4 regions of the Streptomyces sp. NPDC031418 genome follow, and region 1 is predicted to be linked to each of the others. Evidence: riboswitches for the same ligand, from Rfam matches in the RefSeq annotation. Region 1 holds a riboswitch; each other region holds the start of a gene.
What was found. Region 1 has a riboswitch for cyclic di-AMP ahead of ACZ5CZ_RS23365 (C40 family peptidase). Riboswitches for the same ligand answer to the same signal wherever they lie in the genome.
Positions count from the first base shown of each region.

Region 2: linked by a shared signal. The riboswitch ahead of ACZ5CZ_RS26950 (transglycosylase family protein) and the one ahead of ACZ5CZ_RS23365 (C40 family peptidase) in region 1 are both predicted to bind cyclic di-AMP.
Region 3: linked by a shared signal. The riboswitch ahead of ACZ5CZ_RS38295 (M23 family metallopeptidase) and the one ahead of ACZ5CZ_RS23365 (C40 family peptidase) in region 1 are both predicted to bind cyclic di-AMP.
Region 4: linked by a shared signal. The riboswitch ahead of ACZ5CZ_RS12755 (transglycosylase SLT domain-containing protein) and the one ahead of ACZ5CZ_RS23365 (C40 family peptidase) in region 1 are both predicted to bind cyclic di-AMP.

Region 1 covers NZ_JBVIJC010000015.1:145,701-150,623, forward strand. The annotation lists gene ACZ5CZ_RS23355 (hypothetical protein) at 1-312, shown strand, start outside; gene ACZ5CZ_RS23360 (hypothetical protein) at 399-752, shown strand; gene ACZ5CZ_RS23365 (C40 family peptidase) at 800-2,158, opposite strand; cyclic di-AMP (ydaO/yuaA leader) riboswitch at 2,166-2,338, opposite strand; gene pcrA (DNA helicase PcrA) at 2,601-4,923, shown strand, end outside.
Region 2 covers NZ_JBVIJC010000019.1:86,018-90,940, forward strand. The annotation lists gene eno (phosphopyruvate hydratase) at 1-989, opposite strand, end outside; gene ACZ5CZ_RS26950 (transglycosylase family protein) at 1,403-2,113, opposite strand; cyclic di-AMP (ydaO/yuaA leader) riboswitch at 2,117-2,289, opposite strand; gene ACZ5CZ_RS26955 (transglycosylase family protein) at 2,472-3,599, opposite strand; gene ACZ5CZ_RS26960 (cytochrome P450 family protein) at 3,778-4,923, opposite strand, start outside.
Region 3 covers NZ_JBVIJC010000043.1:1,615-6,537, reverse strand. The annotation lists gene ACZ5CZ_RS38300 (aldo/keto reductase) at 1-828, opposite strand, end outside; gene ACZ5CZ_RS38295 (M23 family metallopeptidase) at 902-1,933, opposite strand; cyclic di-AMP (ydaO/yuaA leader) riboswitch at 1,943-2,118, opposite strand; gene ACZ5CZ_RS38290 (PP2C family protein-serine/threonine phosphatase) at 2,376-3,569, opposite strand; tRNA gene ACZ5CZ_RS38285 (tRNA-Met) at 3,725-3,798, shown strand; gene ACZ5CZ_RS38280 (dihydrofolate reductase family protein) at 3,923-4,923, opposite strand, start outside.
Region 4 covers NZ_JBVIJC010000008.1:13,658-18,580, reverse strand. The annotation lists gene ACZ5CZ_RS12770 (carboxylate--amine ligase) at 1-701, shown strand, start outside; gene ACZ5CZ_RS12765 (FAD-dependent oxidoreductase) at 748-1,950, shown strand; gene ACZ5CZ_RS12760 (HAD family hydrolase) at 2,071-2,883, shown strand; gene ACZ5CZ_RS12755 (transglycosylase SLT domain-containing protein) at 2,919-3,407, opposite strand; cyclic di-AMP (ydaO/yuaA leader) riboswitch at 3,413-3,592, opposite strand; gene ACZ5CZ_RS12750 (polyprenyl synthetase family protein) at 4,125-4,923, shown strand, end outside.

The DNA.
Region 1 (4,923 bases):
GACCTCAGCTACTCCCACGGCCTGGAACTGGTCTTCGGGGACCCGGCCTTCGTCACGTGTCCGGCGCAGTTCGCCGACCCGGTCTTTCGCACCCCGTCGGAAGACGAGCTCGCGAGAGTCACTCGTCAGCTTGGTGAGATACCGCCCGTGCTCCTCGCCTTCGAGGCGGACGCGGGCGGGCCGGAGCCGGTCTCCTGTCTGATCGCTGCGGAGCGGGTTGAGGTCGTACAGGAAACCGTCCTGCGGTACTGGCGTGCCGACGCGGTTCCCGGGCAGCGGTTCGCGCCGTGGGTACGGCCGCCGGCGCTGTAGGAGAACCGGGCGGGTGGCCCCCCGCCTGGCGGGCACGGCACCCTGCCGTCCGGGGGGCTGTGGGGGACGAATTAGGCTCCGGCCCCATGGACGTACTCATCCATCTCTTCGTCGGCCTGCACATCATCGGTATCGCCGCGCTGCTCGGCGGTTTCCTCACCCAGATGAAGGCGATGGGCCAGGGCACGGCCCGGTTCGTCCCCGGGATGCTGCACGGCGCGCTGACCATGCTGGTCACCGGCGTGGCCCTGGTCGGCCTGAACCAGGCCCAGGGCGCGCACATCAACACCATCAAGATCGGCATCAAGCTGGCGCTGCTGATCGTGATCCTCGGCCTGGTCTATGTGAAGCGCGACGAGGAGACGATCGACAAGGGCCAGTTCGGCCTGGTCGGCGCCCTCACGGCGACGAACGTGTTCATCGCCGTGCTGTGGACCTGACGGCCGCCGGTGCCATGAAGCGAGTCGCGCGCCCCGGTCGTCACCGGTCAGCCCGGGCGCACCACGCTGTGGACGAGTGACTCACCCCAGCGGTACACGGAGTCCTCACGGATGTACGCGCCCGGCTCGGGGGAGTGGATCATCATGCCGTTGCCCGTGCAGAGGCCGACGTGGCTGCTGTCGTCGTAGAAGAAGACCAGGTCACCGGGGCGGGCGTCGGCGAGCGGCACGGGCGTGCCGGAGGCCGCCTGGTCCCGGGCGGAGCGCGGAAGGGTGACGCCGGCGGCCTTCCAGGCGGCCTGGGTGAGGCCGGAGGCGTCGTAGGAGCCGGGGCCGCTGGCACCGGACACGTACGGCCTGCCGATCTGGGCGCGGGCGAAGGCGACCGCCAGCTCGGCCCGGGTGACCTGGGCCCCGTACGCCGGACCGGCACCCTCCGCCCGCTTCCGCCCCGCGAGCGCGGCCGAGCGGGCGTCCGCCTCGGCGGTCAGCCGGAACAGCAGCTCCCGCGCGGTGGCGAGCTTGCGCTGGACGGCGGCCTTGGCGGTCTTCACGTCGTACGGGGCGGCGGCCGATGTCGCCGTGCCCCGGTCGGCGGCAGCCGGTATCGGCGTGCCCCGGTTGGCGACAGCCGATGCCAGCGCGCCCCGGTCGGCCATCGCGCGCGTGCCAGGGCGCTCGCCCCGCGGACCCGCATCGGTGACCTCGCCGAGCGCGTCCCGGCCCGCGTCCCGGCCGCGCGCGTTCCCGCCGGTGGTGGCCCTGGTCCGCTCCGCCGCGTCCTTCACGCGTGAGGCCAGCCGGTTCATCACCCGGCTCGGCGCGAAGTGGTCCTGCGGGAACTCATCGAGCAGCGAAGCGGCCACGTCCGGCGCAGCGGCGAACGGCACCAGGCCCGCGCGGGCCCGGGCGTGCCGCCCCGCGGGCCGGGCGCCCCCCGCGCGCGGGTCGTCCTGGCCCGGGTCGTCCCGGCGCGCTTCCGCCGCGTGCGCCGGTCGCCGCGCGGCCGACGCCTCCGCGGAAGCGGCATGGGCCCCCTGCCGGGCGGCTCCCGGCTCCTCGAAGCGGGTGCCCTGCCGGGCGGCTCCCCGCTCCTCGAAGGGCGCCCCCTGCCGGGCAGCCTCCGCCGCCTCCGCGCGGGCGCGCTGGCGGGCGGCCGCCGACTCCTGCGAGCGTGCGCGCTGCCGGGCCGCCGGTTCCGCCTCCGCGGCCGAGTCGGCGCGGCGGTAGAACTCGTCGATCTTCTTCTCGATCTCCTCCAGGCTGGGCCTGCCGTCGGGGGCGGGGACGGCCTCGGCCGTCTGGGACAGGACGGCCACGGAGGTGAACGCGGCGGTGGCCAGGGCGGGGCCGCGCAGGCCCGGTCCATGGGTGCCGCCGGGCCACGGCTTGCGGTGCGACGCCAAAAGAGGCGACTCCTTCCAACACGCCGCCTACCGGGTTAGCTGTCGGGTTCGGGCGGGTGCTTCGGAAGGGTTGCCCTACGGCGTCGTCCCGGGCGGGAGGTCGGCCGATTCACCCCAGGATCGGTGGGTCCCCGGCTCCGGGCACCCTGCGGGGCGCGCCGGATTCGGCGGAGGCCGCGCGGCCCGGCGAGGTTCGCCGGAGAGGGGTCGTGCGGCCTGACGGCAACCTAGCCAACTCGTGTGCGTCCTGTGAAGGTTGGTGCGAGGTATGTCCGATACATTTCCGTGACCTGGGGGCGCTTGTCTACGCGCGTGAGCAGGCGCTTCCGCAGCGTGAGCGGTCGGCGGGCGCCCCGCGGGCCGTGATCGGCGGGGTCGTCGGTCGGCCGGGTTCCGGGGACGGCGACCGGTTGTCGGTGGGGCACCCTAGACTCGGAGAGCGATGAGCAGCCTCTTTGACGACAGCTTCCTGGCGGACCTCCAGCCCCCGCGTGGGCACGAGGAGGAGCCCCCGCCGCCGACCGAGGACGATCACGCTCCGGAGCCGCTTCCGGACGATCTGTTCGGCGGGAAGTTCGACGTGCCGCCGGACCGGGATTCCTACTACCGCGACGGCGCCCCGCGTCCCGCCATCGACTCGGCGGCCCTCCTGGAGGGGCTGAACGAGAACCAGCGCGCCGCGGTCGTGCACGCCGGCTCCCCGCTGCTCATCGTCGCCGGCGCCGGCTCCGGCAAGACCCGCGTGCTCACCCACCGCATCGCCCACCTGCTCGGCGAGCGGCATGTCCACCCCGGCCAGATCCTCGCGATCACCTTCACCAACAAGGCCGCGGGCGAGATGAAGGAGCGCGTGGAGCAGCTCGTCGGCCCGCGCGCGAACGCGATGTGGGTGATGACCTTCCACAGCGCGTGCGTGCGCATCCTGCGCCGCGAGTCGAAGAAGCTCGGCTTCACCTCGTCGTTCTCGATCTACGACGCCGCCGACAGCAAGCGCCTGATGGCCCTGGTCTGCCGCGACCTGGACCTCGACCCCAAGCGCTTCCCGCCGAAGTCCTTCAGCGCCAAGATCAGCAACCTGAAGAACGAGCTGATCGACGAGGAGGACTTCGCCGCCCAGGCCACCGACGGCTTCGAGAAGACCCTCGCCCAGGCCTACGCGCTCTACCAGTCGCGGCTGCGCGAGGCCAACGCGCTCGACTTCGACGACCTGATCATGACGACGGTCAACCTGCTGCGCGCCTTCCCCGACGTCGCCGAGCACTACCGCCGCCGCTTCCGGCACGTCCTGGTGGACGAGTACCAGGACACCAACCACGCCCAGTACGCGCTGGTGCGCGAACTGGTCGGCACCGGGGAACACGACGAGGACGTCCCGCCCGGCGAGTACGACATCCCGCCCGCCGAGCTGTGCGTCGTGGGTGACGCGGACCAGTCGATCTACGCCTTCCGCGGTGCGACGATCCGCAACATCCTCCAGTTCGAGGAGGACTACCCGAACGCGACCACGATCCTGCTGGAGCAGAACTACCGCTCCACACAGACCATCCTGTCCGCCGCCAACGCGGTCATCGAGCGCAACGAGTCCCGCCGCCCGAAGAACCTGTGGACCAACGCCGGCCAGGGCGCCCGGATCACCGGCTATGTCGCCGACACCGAGCACGACGAGGCCCAGTTCGTCGCCGACGAGATAGACCGCCTCACGGACGCGGGCGAGGCACGCGCGGGAGACGTCGCCGTCTTCTACCGCACCAACGCCCAGTCCCGTGTCTTCGAAGAGGTCTTCATCCGCGTCGGCCTGCCCTACAAGGTCGTCGGCGGCGTCCGCTTCTACGAGCGCAAGGAGGTCCGGGACGTCCTCGCCTACCTGCGGGTGCTCGCCAACCCGGAGGACTCGGTGCCGCTGCGCCGGATCCTCAACGTCCCCAAGCGGGGCATCGGCGAGCGCGCCGAGGCGATGGTCGACGCCCTCGCCCAGCGCGAGAAGATCAGCTTCCCGCAGGCACTGAAGCGGGTGGACGAGGCGTACGGCATGGCCGCGCGCTCCACCAACGCGGTCAAGCGGTTCAACACGCTGATGGAGGATCTGCGCACGATCGTCGAGTCCGGCGCCGGACCCGCGACCGTCCTGGAGGCGGTGCTCGAACGCACCGGCTACCTGGCCGAGTTGCAGGCCTCCACCGACCCGCAGGACGAGACCCGGATCGAGAACCTCCAGGAGCTCGCCTCCGTCGCCCTGGAGTTCGAGCAGGAGCGCGGCGAGGAGGAGCGGGGGACGCTCGCCGACTTCCTGGAGCAGGTCGCCCTGGTCGCCGACTCCGACCAGATCCCCGACGAGGAGGACGGCGACGGCGTCATCACCCTGATGACCCTGCACACCGCCAAGGGCCTGGAGTTCCCGGTCGTGTTCCTGACCGGCATGGAGGACGGCGTCTTCCCGCACATGCGCGCCCTCGGCCAGACCAAGGAGCTGGAGGAGGAGCGGCGCCTGGCGTACGTCGGCATCACGCGCGCGCGGGAGCGGCTGTATCTCACGCGGTCGGCGATGCGCAGCGCCTGGGGTCAGCCGTCGTACAACCCGCCCTCCCGCTTCCTGGAGGAGATCCCGCCCACCCATGTGGAGTGGAAGCGGACCGGGGCGACCGCGCCGGTCTCGTCCGGGGTGGCGGCCTCGCTGTCCACCACCCGCTCCCGCTCCTCGGCGTCGGGTGCCTCCGGATTCGCCACCCGGCGCGCCTCCGAGAAGCCGGTGGTGTCCCTGGCGGTCG
Region 2 (4,923 bases), on a different contig from region 1:
TTGGCGGTGCCCTCCTCGATGCCGCGGGCGAGGCGCTCGGGGTTGGTGACGAACAGGTCGTCGCCGACCAGCTGGACCTTGTCACCGAGCTTGTCGGTGATGGTCTTCCAGCCGTCCCAGTCGTCCTCGAACAGCGGGTCCTCGATGGAGACCAGCGGGTACGCCTCGACCAGCTCGGCGTAGTACTCGGTCATCTCGGCGGCCGAGCGGTTCTTGCCCTCGAAGACGTAGGAGCCGTCCTTGTAGAACTCGGACGCGGCCACGTCGAGGGCGAGGGCGATCTGCTCGCCGGGGGTGTAGCCGGCCTCCTTGATCGCCTCCAGGATGAGGTCCAGGGCCTCACGGTTGGAGCCGAGGTTCGGGGCGAAGCCGCCCTCGTCGCCGAGGCCGGTGGCCAGGCCCTTGTTCTTCAGGACCTTCTTCAGGGTGTGGTAGACCTCGGCACCCCAGCGCAGGGCCTCGGAGAAGGACTCCGCGCCGATCGGGGCGATCATGAACTCCTGGATGTCCACGTTGGAGTCGGCGTGCGAGCCGCCGTTCAGGATGTTCATCATCGGCACCGGCAGCAGGTGCGCGTTCGGGCCGCCCAGGTAGCGGAAGAGGGGGAGGTCGCTGGCCTCGGAGGCGGCGTGGGCGACGGCGAGGGAGACGCCGAGGATGGCGTTGGCGCCGAGGGAGCCCTTGTTGTCGGTGGCGTCCAGGTCGAACATGGCCTGGTCGATCAGGCGCTGCTCGGTGGCGTCGTAGCCGACCAGCTCGGGGCCGATCTGCTCGATGACGGCCAGGACGGCCTTCTCGACACCCTTGCCCAGGTAGCGGTTCGGGTCGCCGTCGCGGAGCTCGATGGCCTCGAAGGCGCCGGTCGAGGCGCCGGACGGGACGGCGGCACGACCCGTGCTGCCGTCGTCGAGGCCGACCTCGACCTCGACCGTGGGGTTGCCTCGGGAGTCCAGGATTTCCCGGGCTACGACGACGTCGATGGACGGCACGAGCATCTCCTTCTTGGATGTGACGCTGGAAGTGCGGGGCGGTCTGCCTTACGGCTGTGCCTTGCGACTAGAGCCTAACCGCCCCAGGGCCATCGGCCAGCCGACCGACCGGCCCGTGGACGGGGAAGGACACGCAGACGGTACCCATTGTTCACCGTCGGAACAAAGGGGGGTGCGGAAGAACAGCGGACGACGGCTCGGCAAAGAGGACGACGGCTCGGCAAAGAGCCGGGCCGGCCCGGAGTGGCCGAGGGCCGGTCATGGAAAAGCCCCGCCCCGGCGCGTACGGGGGAGAACGCGCCGGGGCGGGGGGCCCGCGGGGACGGGGGGTCGGCCCTCACCGGGGCTTCACTCGGCGACGAGTGTGGGGGGCCCGGTGGTGAGGGCGCTGTGGCTCTGCGCGGGGCCGCGGGTCACTTCAGGTGCAGCTGCTGGCCCGGGTAGATCAGGTCGGCGTCCGTGACGATGTCCTTGTTCAGGTCGAACAGCTTCTTCCAGCCGCCCTGGACGTGGTGCTTCTCGGCGATGGTGCTGAGGGTGTCGCCCGCGACGACCTTGTACTCGCCGTCGCCCTTCTTGACCTTCTTGCCGGTCGGCGTGGTCACGGTCTTGCTCGGGGACGGGGTGGTGCGCTGGGTGGAGCGGGTGGCGGCCTGCCCGTCGGTGGAGCGGCTGGTGGTGCCGGTGCTCTTGGTCGTGGAGCCGGTGCTCTTGGTCGTGGAGCCGCCGGCCGGGGCGGAGCCGTTGTACGGCGTGCTCGTCAGGCCCGTGCCGCAGACCGGCCAGGCGCCCTTGCCCTGCGCGGCGAGGACCTTCTCGGCGACGGAGATCTGCTGCGCCTTGCTGGCCTTGTCGGCGGTCGAGGCGTAGGCGGTGCCGCCGTACGCGGCCCAGGTGGAGGCGGAGAACTGGAGACCGCCGTAGAAGCCGTTGCCGGTGTTGATGGCCCAGTTGCCGCCGGACTCGCACTGGGCGACGGCGTCCCACTGGGAGGCGGTGGCGGCGGAGGCGTTGCCGGCCGCCATCAGCGGGGCGGCGACGGCGGCACCGGCGACACCGGCGAGTGCGACGGCGCGGACGGCCTTGGACGGACGACGGTGCTTGCCCTTGCCGGAAAACAGCATGGATCATCCCCTCACCGACGCCTGCGAGGTGAGCTGTCGGGTTCGGGCCGGTTGAGTTGCCCGGCCGCACTCCGCTTGCGCGGGGCGCGGCTTCACCCCAAGCCGGTTCCGGCCTCAACGGCCGGTCACGGCACCTACCTTGGTTCCCCCGCTCCTGCCTGCGGCGCTCGAAGCGACGACTGTTCCCGGGTGGCCGCTGGCAGGATTCGGCGTTGCGACCGCCGGGGCTCGCGGTGGCGAGCGGTCCTGACCGTAGACACGCGATCGGCGGAATTTCAAAGACGATCAGGGCTTCTGAGACTCATCCCACACTTTCGCCAAAACGGACATTAGCGATCAAGCGGGGCGTCAACTGGCCCTAATTTACGCCCGTTTCGGTACCGACTTTCAGCGTCTGACCGGCACTGATGTCGTTCGGGTCGGACCCGATGGACTTCTGGTTCTCGGCGTAGAGGGCATGCCATCCGCCGTCGACCCCAAGGGAGTCCGCAATGGAGGTGAGAGAGTCCCCCGCGCGCACGGTGTAAGTCTCCGGCCGACGGGAGGCATGGCGGCCCGAAGCGGCGTCGTTCTGATCGTTTGTCACGCTTTCGTCCGCACTGTCCCCACGGTGACGCCCGCCACTGCCGAGCGAACCGGTGTCCACCAGGCTCCAGGAGCCGGCGCTCTGCTGGGTCGGGTCCGGATCGTCCGCTTCCGGCGCGTCCGGGGTGGAAGTGTCGCTTTCCTTGGGGTTCTGGCTGCCGGTCGGCGCGGAGGTGCCCGGCTTCGGGGTGCCGCTCGGGGTGGAGCCGTGCGCCTTGCCGTGGTGCGCGCCGGAACCCTTGCCCGTACCCGAGGAGGGGGTCGAGGCGGGGTCCTGGGTCGAGGTGGAGGGGCCGGAGGAGCCGGCGCCGCCGGAGCCGGTGCCGCTGTCCGTGCCGGAACCGGAAGCCGAGCCCGTCGAGTCCGCCGAACCGGTCGAGCCCGTCGAGCCCGTCGTCGGGTCGGACGACGTACCCGAATCCGACGAGCCGGACGAACCGGAGCTGTCCGTGGAACCGGACGCGTCACCCGTGCCGCCGGAGCCACCGGAGCCGCCGACGCCCGTGTCGACGTCCACCGAGCCGGAGTTCGCGGTCAGCCCGGACAGCAGGGCGCAGGTGGCCCAGGGCGTGGTGCCCTTGTCGGCGAGGATCTTCTCGGCGACCGCGATCTGCTGCGAACGGCTCGCCTGGTCGGGGCTGCTGGCGTAGCGCGTGCCGCCGTATTTGGCCCAGTCGTCCTGGGATATCTGGAGACCGCCGTAGTACCCGTTGCCGGTGTTCGCGCTCCAGGAGCCGCCGCTCTCGCACTCGGCGACCTTGTCCCAGGTGGTTCCGTCGGCCGCGTTGGCGCTCGCGGCGCCGAGGAGCGGGATCGCGATGGCGGAGCCGGTCACTCCGGCCGCGACGAGGAGGGCCGGAGCCTGACGGGGGCGACGGTGACGACCGTTCCCGGAGAGCATGCGGAAGCCTTTCGTGCGACAACAGGAGCGGCGTGGCGGTTGGTGCGGGGCGCCACGCTGATGGGTGAACGTATCGGCAACGATCACTTGTCACAAGTTCATGCCGCGCAGATCACGTGAAGATCACAGAGCTGATGGTGTGTCACCTCGCCCCGCGGGGTATCGGGTCGGCCGGTGTTCAGGCGCGCGGCGTGAACTCCACCGGCAGGGTGCGCAGGCCCCGCATGATGAGCCCGCCGCGCCAGCGCAGCTCGGCCGGATCGGCCGCGAGCCGCAGGTCGGGCAGGCGGGTGAACAGCGTGGCGAGCGCGCTCTGGCCCTCCAGCCGGGCGAGCGGGGCGCCCAGGCAGTAGTGGATGCCGTGGCCGTAGCCGAGGTGCTGGTTGTCCCGTCGGCCGAGGTCCAGCACGTCCGGGTCGGCGAACCGCTCCGGGTCCCGGTCGGCGGCGGCGAGCACCACGAGCACCGGGTCGCCGGGGGCGATGTCCTGGCCGCCGATGGTCAGCGGCTCGGTCGCGAACCGCCAGGTGGCCAGCTCCACCGGGCCGTCGAAGCGCAGCAGCTCCTCGACACCGGTCTCCAGCAGGTCCCGTTCGCCGCGGGCCAGGGACGCCTGGAGCCGGGTCCGCTGGCCGGGGTGGGTGAGCAGCGCGTAGGTGCCGTTGCCGATGAGGTTGACGGTCGTCTCGAAACCGGCGAACAGCAGGATGAACGCCATCGCCGCGGCCTCGTTCTCGGTGAGGTGCTCGCCGTGGTCGGAGGCGCGGATGAGACCGGAGATGAGGTCCTCGCCGGGCACCGGCTCCGCGGGCAGCGCCGCGCGCTTCTTGTGGATCAGCTCGGCGAGGTAGCCGCGCATCTTCTTGACGGACCGCGCGACCCCGCCCCGGGGTCCGCCGCCGTGCCGGATCATCATCCCCGCCCAGTCCCGGAAGTCGTCCTGGTCCTCGCGCGGGACACCGAGCAGGTCACAGATGGCGTAGATGGGCAGCGGGAAGGCGAACTCGTGGATGAGGTCGGCCGAGCCCCGGGCCGCGAACCCGTCGATGAGGCGGTCGGTCAGCTCCTGCACCCGGGGCGCGAACTCGGCGACCCGGCGGGGCGTGAACGCCTTGCTCACCAGCCGGCGCAGCCGCGTGTGGTCCGGCGGGTCGATGTTCAGCAGGTGCGTCATCAGCTCGGCCTTGCGCTCCCCGGGGATACCGGTCTTCCCCTTGGCGTGCGCGGGCTCGTCGTGGTGCGCCGGGTTCTTGCTGAGCCGCTGGTCGGCGAGGGCCTGCTTGGCATCGGCGTACCGGGTGACCAGCCAGGCCTCGACCCCGCT
Region 3 (4,923 bases), on a different contig from region 1:
CGTCGGCTGGGCGGCGAGCCAGGCCAGGGCGACCGTGGCGACCGGGGCCTCATGGGCGGCGGCGACCTCGTCCAGGGCGGCGAGGACCCGCCGGCCGCGCTCGGACTCCAGGTGCTTCGCGGCGGCTCCGGCGCGGGCGCTGTCGACCGTCGCACCGGGGCGGTACTTGCCGGTCAGGAAGCCGGAGGCGAGGGCGTAGTACGGGACCGCGGACAGGCCCTCGCGGGCGGCGAGGTCCTGGAGGTCACCCTCGTAGGTGTCGCGGGAGACCAGGTTGTAGTGGGGCTGGACGGCGACATAGCGGGCCAGGCCCTCGCGGGCGGAGAAGTCCAGGGAGGCCTGAAGGCGCTCGGCGCCGATGTTGGAGGCGGCGATGTGCCGGACCTTGCCCGCCTTCACCAGCTCGTCCAGGGCGCCGATGATCTCCTCGACCGGCACCTCGAGCTGGTCGTAGTGGGTGTAGTACAGGTCGATGTAGTCGGTGCCGAGACGGCGCAGGGAGGCGTCGGCGGCGGCCTTGATGGTGGCCGCGGACAGGCCCTGGAACTCGGGGTGCTGGCTGACCTTGGTGGCGACGACGACGTTGTCGCGGTTGCCGCGCGCCTTCAGCCACGCGCCGATGATCGTCTCCGACTCGCCGCCCTTGTTGCCCTCGGCCCAGGCCGAGTAGACGTCCGCGGTGTCGATGAAGTTGCCGCCGGCGGCCGTGTAGGCGTCGAGGACGGCGAAGGAGGTGTCCTCGTCGGCGGTCCAGCCGAAGACGTTGCCGCCCAGGGCGAGCGGGAAGACCTCGAGGTCGGAAGAGCCGAGTGTGCGCAGTGAAGTCATGATCAATGCCAACGCCGGCGAGAGGAAGCGCATTCCTCCGCCGGCGCCGCGTTCACCCGGAAAGCCGGGCCTGTCAGGGGTTGAGGCCCTTGTCGCGCAGCCAGGCCATGGGGTCGATGGCGGTGGGCTGGCCGTCCGGGTGGACCTCCAGGTGCAGGTGCGGCCCGGTGACGTTGCCGGTCGCACCGACGCGGCCGATGACGTCGCCGGTGTTCACCTGCTGGCCGACCGAGACGTTGATCGAGGACTGGTGGCAGTACCAGAGCTGGGTGCCGTCGTCGAGGGTGATGACCGTGCGGTAGCCGTAGGCGCCGGCCCAGCCCGCCTCGGTCACCTTGCCGGCGTGCACCGACTTGATGAGGGTGCCGGTGGGGGCGGCGAAGTCCAGGCCGGTGTGGTAGCCGGAGGACCACATCGAGCCGGGCTGCCCGAAGGTGCCGGTGATCGTGTACGACACGACCGGCAGCGAGTACTGCTTGGCCAGCTCGGCCAGGCGCTTGGCCTCGGCCTCCTTCTTGGCGTCGGCCTCCGCCTTCTGCTTGGCGGCGGCGGCCTTGGCGGCGGCCGCCTGCTCGGCCTTGGCGGCCGCGGCGGCGGTCTGCTTCTCGGAGGCGGCGAGCGCGGCGATGGTGGCCTTGCTGTCGGCCTGCCCCTTCTGCTGCTCGGCCTGGGCCATGATCCGGTTGCGCAGGGCCTCGCCCGCGCCACCGCTCTGCCCGGCCTCGGCCGAGGCCACGCCGACGGTGCCGAGCGTGCCGCCGGCGTCCTTGGGCGCGTCGGCGGAGTCGCCGCCGAAGAGGTGCTCGACGGAGTCCAGGTCCGGCATGGAGACGGAGACCGGCACCTTGCCGGGGTTGGCGCTGGCCATGCCGCCCGCGCCGACGGCGGCCATCACGCCGACACCGAGGACGGTGGAGCTGCGCGCGAAGCCGCCGCGCTGCTTGGCGACGCGGTGCCGACCGCGGACCGGAGCGACGGACTCCGCAGTGGGGTTCCACTCCTCCCAGGGGCCGTCCTCGGCGGCGGGGGAGCCGTATCCGAAGGTGTCCGTCTCGCGCTGAGCGGGTATGAACGGGGCTTCTGGGGCAGGCCGGTTGGACGCCACGCGGGCGCGCTCCTTTCCTTCCTCCGCCTACCGGGTTAGCTGACGGGTTCGGAGCAGGAAGGTCTCCTACGCGCGTAAACCGATCGTGGGCCGAGTCCGCTCGGCAAGTCCACGACGGTGTCCGCGTGATTCACCCCAAGGTGGTGGTTCCCCGGTTCCCTTACGGGATTCGGCGCGTGCGCACGGAGCCGCCTCTTGTGACGGCTGGGACGACCGCGCTGCGTTATCGAACGTTAATAGACCCTGCGGTTACTTTCCAAGCCCGTCCAGCTTGATCGTTAACCTTTTATGCCAGTACTTAAGGGTCACAAGGCCAGCAAACCGGGCGAGTTGACGGCGACTCGGTCACCGTTCAGGAGTCACAGCGTTTTTGATGGTGACTCAGATGTTATGCGCGCGGAGTCGCCCGGTCACTCATCGTGAACCCCCTGCGGGGAGACCCTCAGGGGTGCCGTACGGCGAGCAGCGCCATGTCATCCGCCATCCCTCCCCCGGAGTGCCTCCGCACCTCGTCCGCGAGCCGCCCCAGCAGCGCGCCCGGACCGGCGAAGGTACGGCCGGTAAGCCGCCGCTCGGGGTCGTAGAACCGGCCGTGGGCGTCCCGGGCCTCGGACAGCCCGTCGGTGTAGAGCAGCAGGGTGGCCCCGCCCGGAAAGGCCGCCTCCAGCACCCGGTCCGGCCACACCCCGAGATCACCCATGCCGAGCGGCAGCGCGGGCTCGGGCCCGGCCAGCGTGCGCACCGCGCCGTCGGCGTACAGCAGCAGCGGCGGCGGATGGCCGCGGTTGACGACCCGGACGAGCCCCTCGCCGTGCGGGAGTTCGGCCAGTACGGCGGTGGTGAACCCCTCGAAGGCGTCGATACCGTCCCGCCGGGCGCCCTCGCGGGCCAGCGCCCGCTCCAGCCGCTGCGCCACCTCCTCCAGCGTGGCCTCCTGCTCGGCCGCCTCCCGGAACGCGCCGATCACCACGGCGACCGCAGCGACGGCACCCAGCCCCTTGCCCCGCACATCCCCGACGATCAGCCGGACGCCGTACGGGCTGTCCTGCACCGCGTACAGGTCGCCGCCGATGGACGCGTCCTGCCGGGCCGCCTCGTAACGGGCGGCGATCCGGAAACCGCCGATCCGCGCCGCGGGCTCCGGCAGTACGGCCCGCTGGGCGGCCTCGGCGATCTCCCGGGCGGAGGCCAGCCGCCGGTCACCCAGGCGGACCACCCGGTTGATGGCGCCGGCCAGCACGGCGACGCTGGCCACGGTGACCAGATCGGTGACCGTGGCCACGGCCGGACGGGCACCGCCCTGCGCATGCACGGCGTAGGTGGCGCCGAGCGCCGCGAGGCCGGTCAGCGCGGTGCTGCGCAGCGAACTGAGCGGGGCCGCGATCAGCGCGGCGGCGGTGAAGAAGGGCACGGCGGTGAAGTCCCTCGGCGTCAGCAGGCCGTAGAGGACACCGCAGAAGATCAGCAGGACGGGCAGGCTCCGGGCCAGGGCGCGGGCACTCGGACGGCGCGGAGCGAGCGGGGAAGGGCGCACGGGGGCGGGCCGGTCGCCGTGGCCCGGCCCGGGCACCGGGTCGCCGGGGAGCCGGCCGCCCGCCCTGGCGTACGGGCTCTCCTCCACCTCACCAGGGCGCACCGTGTCTCTCCCGCATGTCCGACGTACCTCCAGATTTGCGGGCCCGGCAAGGCCGGGCGACCCCGGTGGGCCGACCGGATGAGCCCGCCCGAAGGACCCGCCGTAAACCGATGTGCGCGGGACCCCACGGATGACGTACACTGAAGTCACAACGACGCGGGGTGGAGCAGCTCGGTAGCTCGCTGGGCTCATAACCCAGAGGTCGCAGGTTCAAATCCTGTCCCCGCTACTGAAACTCAGGGCCGGAAACCAGCAATGGTTTCCGGCCCTGAGTGTTTCCATGAGCGTGTACGGCCCTAGGGGCGCCCCCGCAGGGGCGCCGGCCTGTTTCACCGGGCGAAGCGGGCCGGGAGTCAGCCCGCCAACAGATGAGAGTTCGGCGCCTTGGCGACCGCCTCCAGCTCGGGGACGACCACGACCTCCACTCCCCCCGCACCGAGCAGCCCGGCCCCGTCGGCCGCCGCCACGAAGGTGTCCGGCTCCCGCCAGGCGGTGACCACCCGGCGCACCCCCGCCCCGAGGATCAGCTCCGCACAGGGCGCCGGCCGCGACGCCCGCCGCGCACAGGGCTCCAGGCTGCTGTAGACCGTGGCGCCGGGCAGCCGCGGATCGGCCGGATCCAGCTTCGCCAGCGCCGCCTCCTCCGCGTGGACCACCGCGTCGCCGCCCTCCCGGGAGTGGCCACGGGCCAGCTCGGTGCCGTCCGCGGCGACCACCACCGCGCCCACGCTGAACGCGGTCTCCGAGGGCGGACACTGGGCGGCCAGCTCACAGGCGGTGCGCAGCCAGTGCCGGTCGGCGGCGGTGGCGGCCGCACCGGTGCCGGGGGCGGTGGGCTCGTACCGCATGAGGACGACGTCCTCGATCCGGCGCGTCTCGGTGAGCCGCAGCCGGCCCGGCTGATAGCCCCCGGGGCCGAACAGCCGCGGGGCCGCCGGGTCACCGACGAAGAGCGGGGCGAGGACCAGCTGGAGTTCGTCGGCGAGACCCTGCTGGAGCAGCTGGGTGTGCACCTGGCCGCCGCCCTCGACCATCAGCCGCCGCACACCCCGCACCTCGTACAGGTGCTTCAGCAGCAGCCGCCAGTCGAGGCCGGGCCCGAGCGCGACGACATCGGCCGTGCCGCCGAGCAGGCCTGCGGCCCGTTCGGCGCCCCGGTCGGTGGTGTAGACGACCTTGTCGCCGCCGGTGTGCCAGAAGTTCGCCCCCGGGTCGAGATCGCCGGAGGCGGTGACGGTCACCTTCAGCGGGTACTCCGGCCGGCCCGCCGCGACCCGGGCCGCACGCCGCTCGGCGGAGTTCACCAGCAGGCGCGGATTGTCGGCGCGGATGGTGCCGGCGCCGATCAGAATGG
Region 4 (4,923 bases), on a different contig from region 1:
ACGGCACCACGCGGATCGCCACCCGCGCGGGCCTGCTCGGCCTCGCCCGCGACTGGGGCGACGACCCCGGCGTGGTCCTCCAGGAGTATCTGCCGCGCGAGGAGGCCGAGGACTGGATCGTGCACGCCTGCTTCGACCGGGACTCCGCCCCGCTCGCGCTGTTCACCGGGGTGAAGGTCCGCTCCTGGCCGCCGCACGCGGGCATGACGGCGACCGCGTACGTCGTCGACAACCCGGAACTCTCCGACCTCGCGGCCCGTTTCATCAAACAGATCGGCTTCAGCGGCATCATCGACCTCGACCTGCGCTTCGACCGGCGCGACGGACAGTACAAGCTCCTCGACTTCAACCCGCGCATGGGCGCCCAGTTCCGGCTCTTCGAGAGCGAGTCGGGGGTGGACGTCGTCCGCGCGATGCACCTGGACCTGACCGGCCGCACCGTTCCGGAGGGGGAACAGCGCGCCGGCCACCGTTACATCGTGGAGAACATCGACCTGCCCGCCCTCCTCGCCTACCGCCGCAGCGGCTATACGACGCCGCACGCACCGGCGAGGGCGAGCGGGACCGAACTGGCCTGGTTCGCGGGTGACGACCCGCTGCCGTTCCTCACGATGCTCGCCCGCTTCGTGCGCCCGGGCGCGAAGCACCTCTATCAGCTGTGGCGGACCAACCGCCGCGGCAGCAGCACCTCCACGAAGTAGGCAAGGCCACCGAGGGGTGGCGCACCGCGTCCTGGGGAGGGACTTCGTGATGCGACCGGTTGCAGTCATCGGGGCAGGGCCGTTCGGCCTGTCCACCGCCGCCCATCTACGGGCGCGCGGCATCCCCGCCCGGATCTTCGGCGACCCCATGGTCAGCTGGCGTGACCACATGCCCGAGGGCATGCTCCTGAAATCGACCCCCGCCGCCTCCAGCTTCCACTGCCCGCAGTCCGGCCACACCCTGGGCGACTACTGCGACGCGGCCGGGATCCGCCGCCTGGTGACCGACGAGGACATCATCCCGGCGGAGACGTTCATCGCCTATGGCGAGTGGTTCCAGCAGCGGCTGGTCCCCGACCTGGAGCGGGTGCGGGTCGTCTCGGTGGACCGGGACAGGAGCGGCGGCTTCGAACTGAAGCTGGACTCGGGGGAGTTGTTCACCGCGCGCGCGGTCGTCGTCGCCACCGGCCTGTCCGGGCTGGCGCATCTGCCCGCGGAACTGGCCGGTGCGGCGGCCGACGGCCCCGCCCCGGCGGGCCCGGTCTCGCACAGCTCCCAGCACCACGACCTCGGCCGCTTCGCCGGCAAGGAGCTGATCGTGATCGGCGCCGGCCAGTCCGCGCTGGAGACGGCGGCGCTCGCCGCCGAGGCGGGCGCACGCGTGCGCGTGGTCGCGCGCGGCCGCGGCCGGGTCGCCTTCGGCGCCCCGCCCTGGGGCCAGCCGAAGCTGCGCCCCGAGTCCCCGTTCGGCCGCGCCTGGTCGCTGTGGGCGCTCAGCTACCACGCGCAGCCCTACCGCCACCTGCCCGAGCCCACCCGCCACTACCTGGTCCGGCGGGTCCTCGGCCCGCTCGGCGCCTGGTGGCTGCGCGAGCGCTTCGAGAGTGCCGTGCAGGTGCAGGAGGTGCAGCGGGTGGTGAGCGCCGAGGCGCCGGACGGCACCCCCGTCCTCACCGTCCGCACCCACGGCGGCCGTACCGAGCGGCTCACCGCCGACCATGTCATCGCCGCGACCGGCTACCGCGTCGACATCGCGGCGATGGACTTCCTCGGCCATGAGCTGCGCACCCGGCTCGCGCTCAGCCGGGGCACGCCCAAGCTCGGTGCCGGCTTCGTCTCCTCCGTACCCGGCCTGTACTTCACCGGCCTGCCGGCGGCGTCGTCGTACGGACCGGTGATGCGCTTCGTGTGCGGTACGGACTTCGCCTCCCCGCGCCTGGCGAAGCACCTGGCCGCGGCCCACGGCTGAGCTCCGGGCCGACGCGGGGCGTCATCAGCGGGAAGACACACACCAGTTGGGGGTGATCAGCACACAAGTGCGCGCTGTGACAGATGAGTCGGCGGGGCGTGGTGTCCGTATTCTCTGATCATGGCACCCTCCCCCGCATATTCACTCATCGCCACCGACCTGGACGGAACCCTGCTGCGCGGTGACGACACCGTCTCCGACCGGTCGCTCGCCGCGCTCGCGCGGGCGGCGCGGGCCGGTGCCCGGCATCTGGTGGTCACGGGCCGCCCGGCCCCGCGGGTACGGCCCCTGCTGGCCGTGCTCGGCTGCACGGGGCTCGCGGTATGCGGGCAGGGCGCGCAGGTCTACGACGCCGGGGCCGGCCGTCTGGTGTGGTCGGTCCGGCTGGACCGGGAGCTGGCCGAGACGGCGCTCGGCAAGATCGAGGCGGAGGTGGGACAGGTCTTCGCCGCCGTCGACCAGGACGGGGTGGACGGGCTCACGCTCATCGAGCCCGGGTACCGGATGCCGCATCCGGCCCTGCCCGCCGTCCGGGTCGGCCGGCGCGACGACCTGTGGTGCGCGCCCATCAGCAAGGTGCTGCTGCGCCACGCCACCCTGTCGGACGACGAACTGGCGGCCACCGCGCGCGCGGTGGTGGGGTCGCTGGCGACGGTCACCATGTCGGGCCCGGGGATGGTGGAGCTCCAGCCGCGCGGGGTGACCAAGGCGACCGGGCTGGCGCTGGCCGCCGAGCGGCTCGGCACCGGCGCCGACCGGGCGCTGGCGTTCGGGGACATGCCCAACGACGTCCCGATGTTCGAGTGGGCCGGGCACGGGGTCGCCATGGCCAACGCGCATCCGGAACTGAAGGCGGTGGCCGACGAGGTCACCCTGTCGAACGAGGACGACGGCATCGCCGTCGTCCTCGAAAGACTCTTCCCTACCGACTGACCGGTTCTTCAGTAGGCACCGGCCGGTCGGGGACCTCAGTACGCGCCGAAGACGTTGTCGATGGACCCGTACCGCGCGGCGGCGTAGTTGCAGGCGGCCGTGATGTTCGCGACCGGGTCGTAGGGGTCGAAGGAGGTGCCGGCCACGTGGTAGGCCTGGAAGGTCGGGTCGATGACCTGGAGCAGGCCCTTGGAGGGGATGCCCGCGGCGGCGTTGGAGTCCCAGAGGTTGATGGCGTTCGGGTTGCCGGAGGACTCCCGCATGACATTGCGGTAGATGCCGTTGTAGGTGCCCGGGATGCCCTTCTGGGCCATGATCGCGAGCGACTCGCGGATCCAGCCGTCGAGGTTGTTCGGGTACCCGGCGAGCGTGGTGGAGGCCGTGGCGGTCGTGCCGGTGGCGGCGGACGCGGTGGTGGCGCCGATGAGCGGCAGGGCGAGGACGGCGACGCCGGTGCCGGCGACGGCGAGCGCGCGGACGAGGCGGTTGGTGCGGGGACGGCGGGGCTGAGCGGCAGCAGACATGGGGGCGTTCCTCTCCGGCGCCTGCGAGGTGAGCTGTCGGGTTCGGGCGGGGAGGTGCCCGGCCGTGCCCTGGAGGAGGCATGGCTTCACCCCTAGCCGGGCCGGTGCGGCGTGTGCCTTCCGGTCCGGCGGCTTACCTGGGTCCCCCGCTCCTGCCGTACGAATGGGTTCGTGGATGGGTATGCGGGCGGCGGCAGGATTCGGCGTCCGCCCGACGGCCCGGAACGTATGCGAGAGCACATGTCGGGAACAAGTACTGGATTCACACAACGCACTATTTGACCTTGGTCTGCGCCATATGGGGTACTTGATCCTTTGCGGTTGCCAATGCTCAACTCGCTTGCAGGGCAAGGAGGAAGCGGGCCTGCGGGGGAGGGGTGCCCGGGAGTGGCCGCGTGACCCAATTCACGGAATAGCAAGTCATTCCAAAACGGACATGAGGGATTCAAGGTACCCATTGGATCTAATGGGTGTAATGGATGTAATGGAGTTGCCCGCGCGGCGCGACAAGGCGCTCGGAGTTCTGTTAAGTCGATAGATGTCCGTTCTTACCATCCGATCGGAACCTTAGTGATCATGATCCGATGTCGACCGGGCTGGACCGGTGGGCGCTATCGGTGATCGAAACAGGACCGGATACGCTGACTCGAGTGATGGCAGCGACCTATCGACAAACCGTGTAATCGCCAGCAGACACCAGCAGACAGGAGACCCCTCGTGACCGTCGTCGGGCCGTTCGGGCTGAGCGTGCGGGACCAGGCTCTGGAAGCCGATGTCCAGGCCGGATTGACGGCTGTCGAGGAAGGCTTGCTCGAGGCCACCAAGAGCGAGGTTCCGTTCATCACGGAGGCCGCACAGCACCTCGTACGGGCCGGCGGGAAGCGGTTCAGGCCACTGCTCGTCATGCTCGCGGCGCAGTTCGGCGACCCCTACGCCCCGGGCGTGGTGCCGTCGGCCGTCGTCGTCGAGCTGACCCATCTGGCCACGCTGTACCACGACGACGTCATGGACGAGGCCGCCGTGCGGCGCGGCGTGGACAGCGCCAACACCCGCTGGGGCAACTCCGTCGCGGTCCTCACCGGCGACTTCCTCTTCGCCCGGGCCTCCCAGATCCTCGCCGACCTGGGCCCCGAGGCGGTCCGGGTCCAGGCCCTCGCGTTCGAACGGCTGGTCACCGGCCAGATCCTGGAGACCGCCGGTCCCTCGGACGGCCGTGACCCGGTCGAGCACTACCTGGACGTGCTCGCCGGCAAGACGGGCTCGCTGGTGGCGGTCTCCTGCCGGTTCGGCGCGATGATGTCCGGCGCCGACGAGACGGTCGTCGACGTCCTCACCCAGTACGGCGAGCGGCTCGGGGTCGCCTTCCAGCTCGCCGACGACGTCCTGGACATCGCCTCCGACTCGCACGAGTCCGGCAAGACCCCGGGCACCGACCTGCGCGAGGGCATCCCGACCCTCCCCGTGCTCCGGCTGCGCGAGCGGGCGGCCCGGCTGGGTCTGCCCGAGGACATCGCGC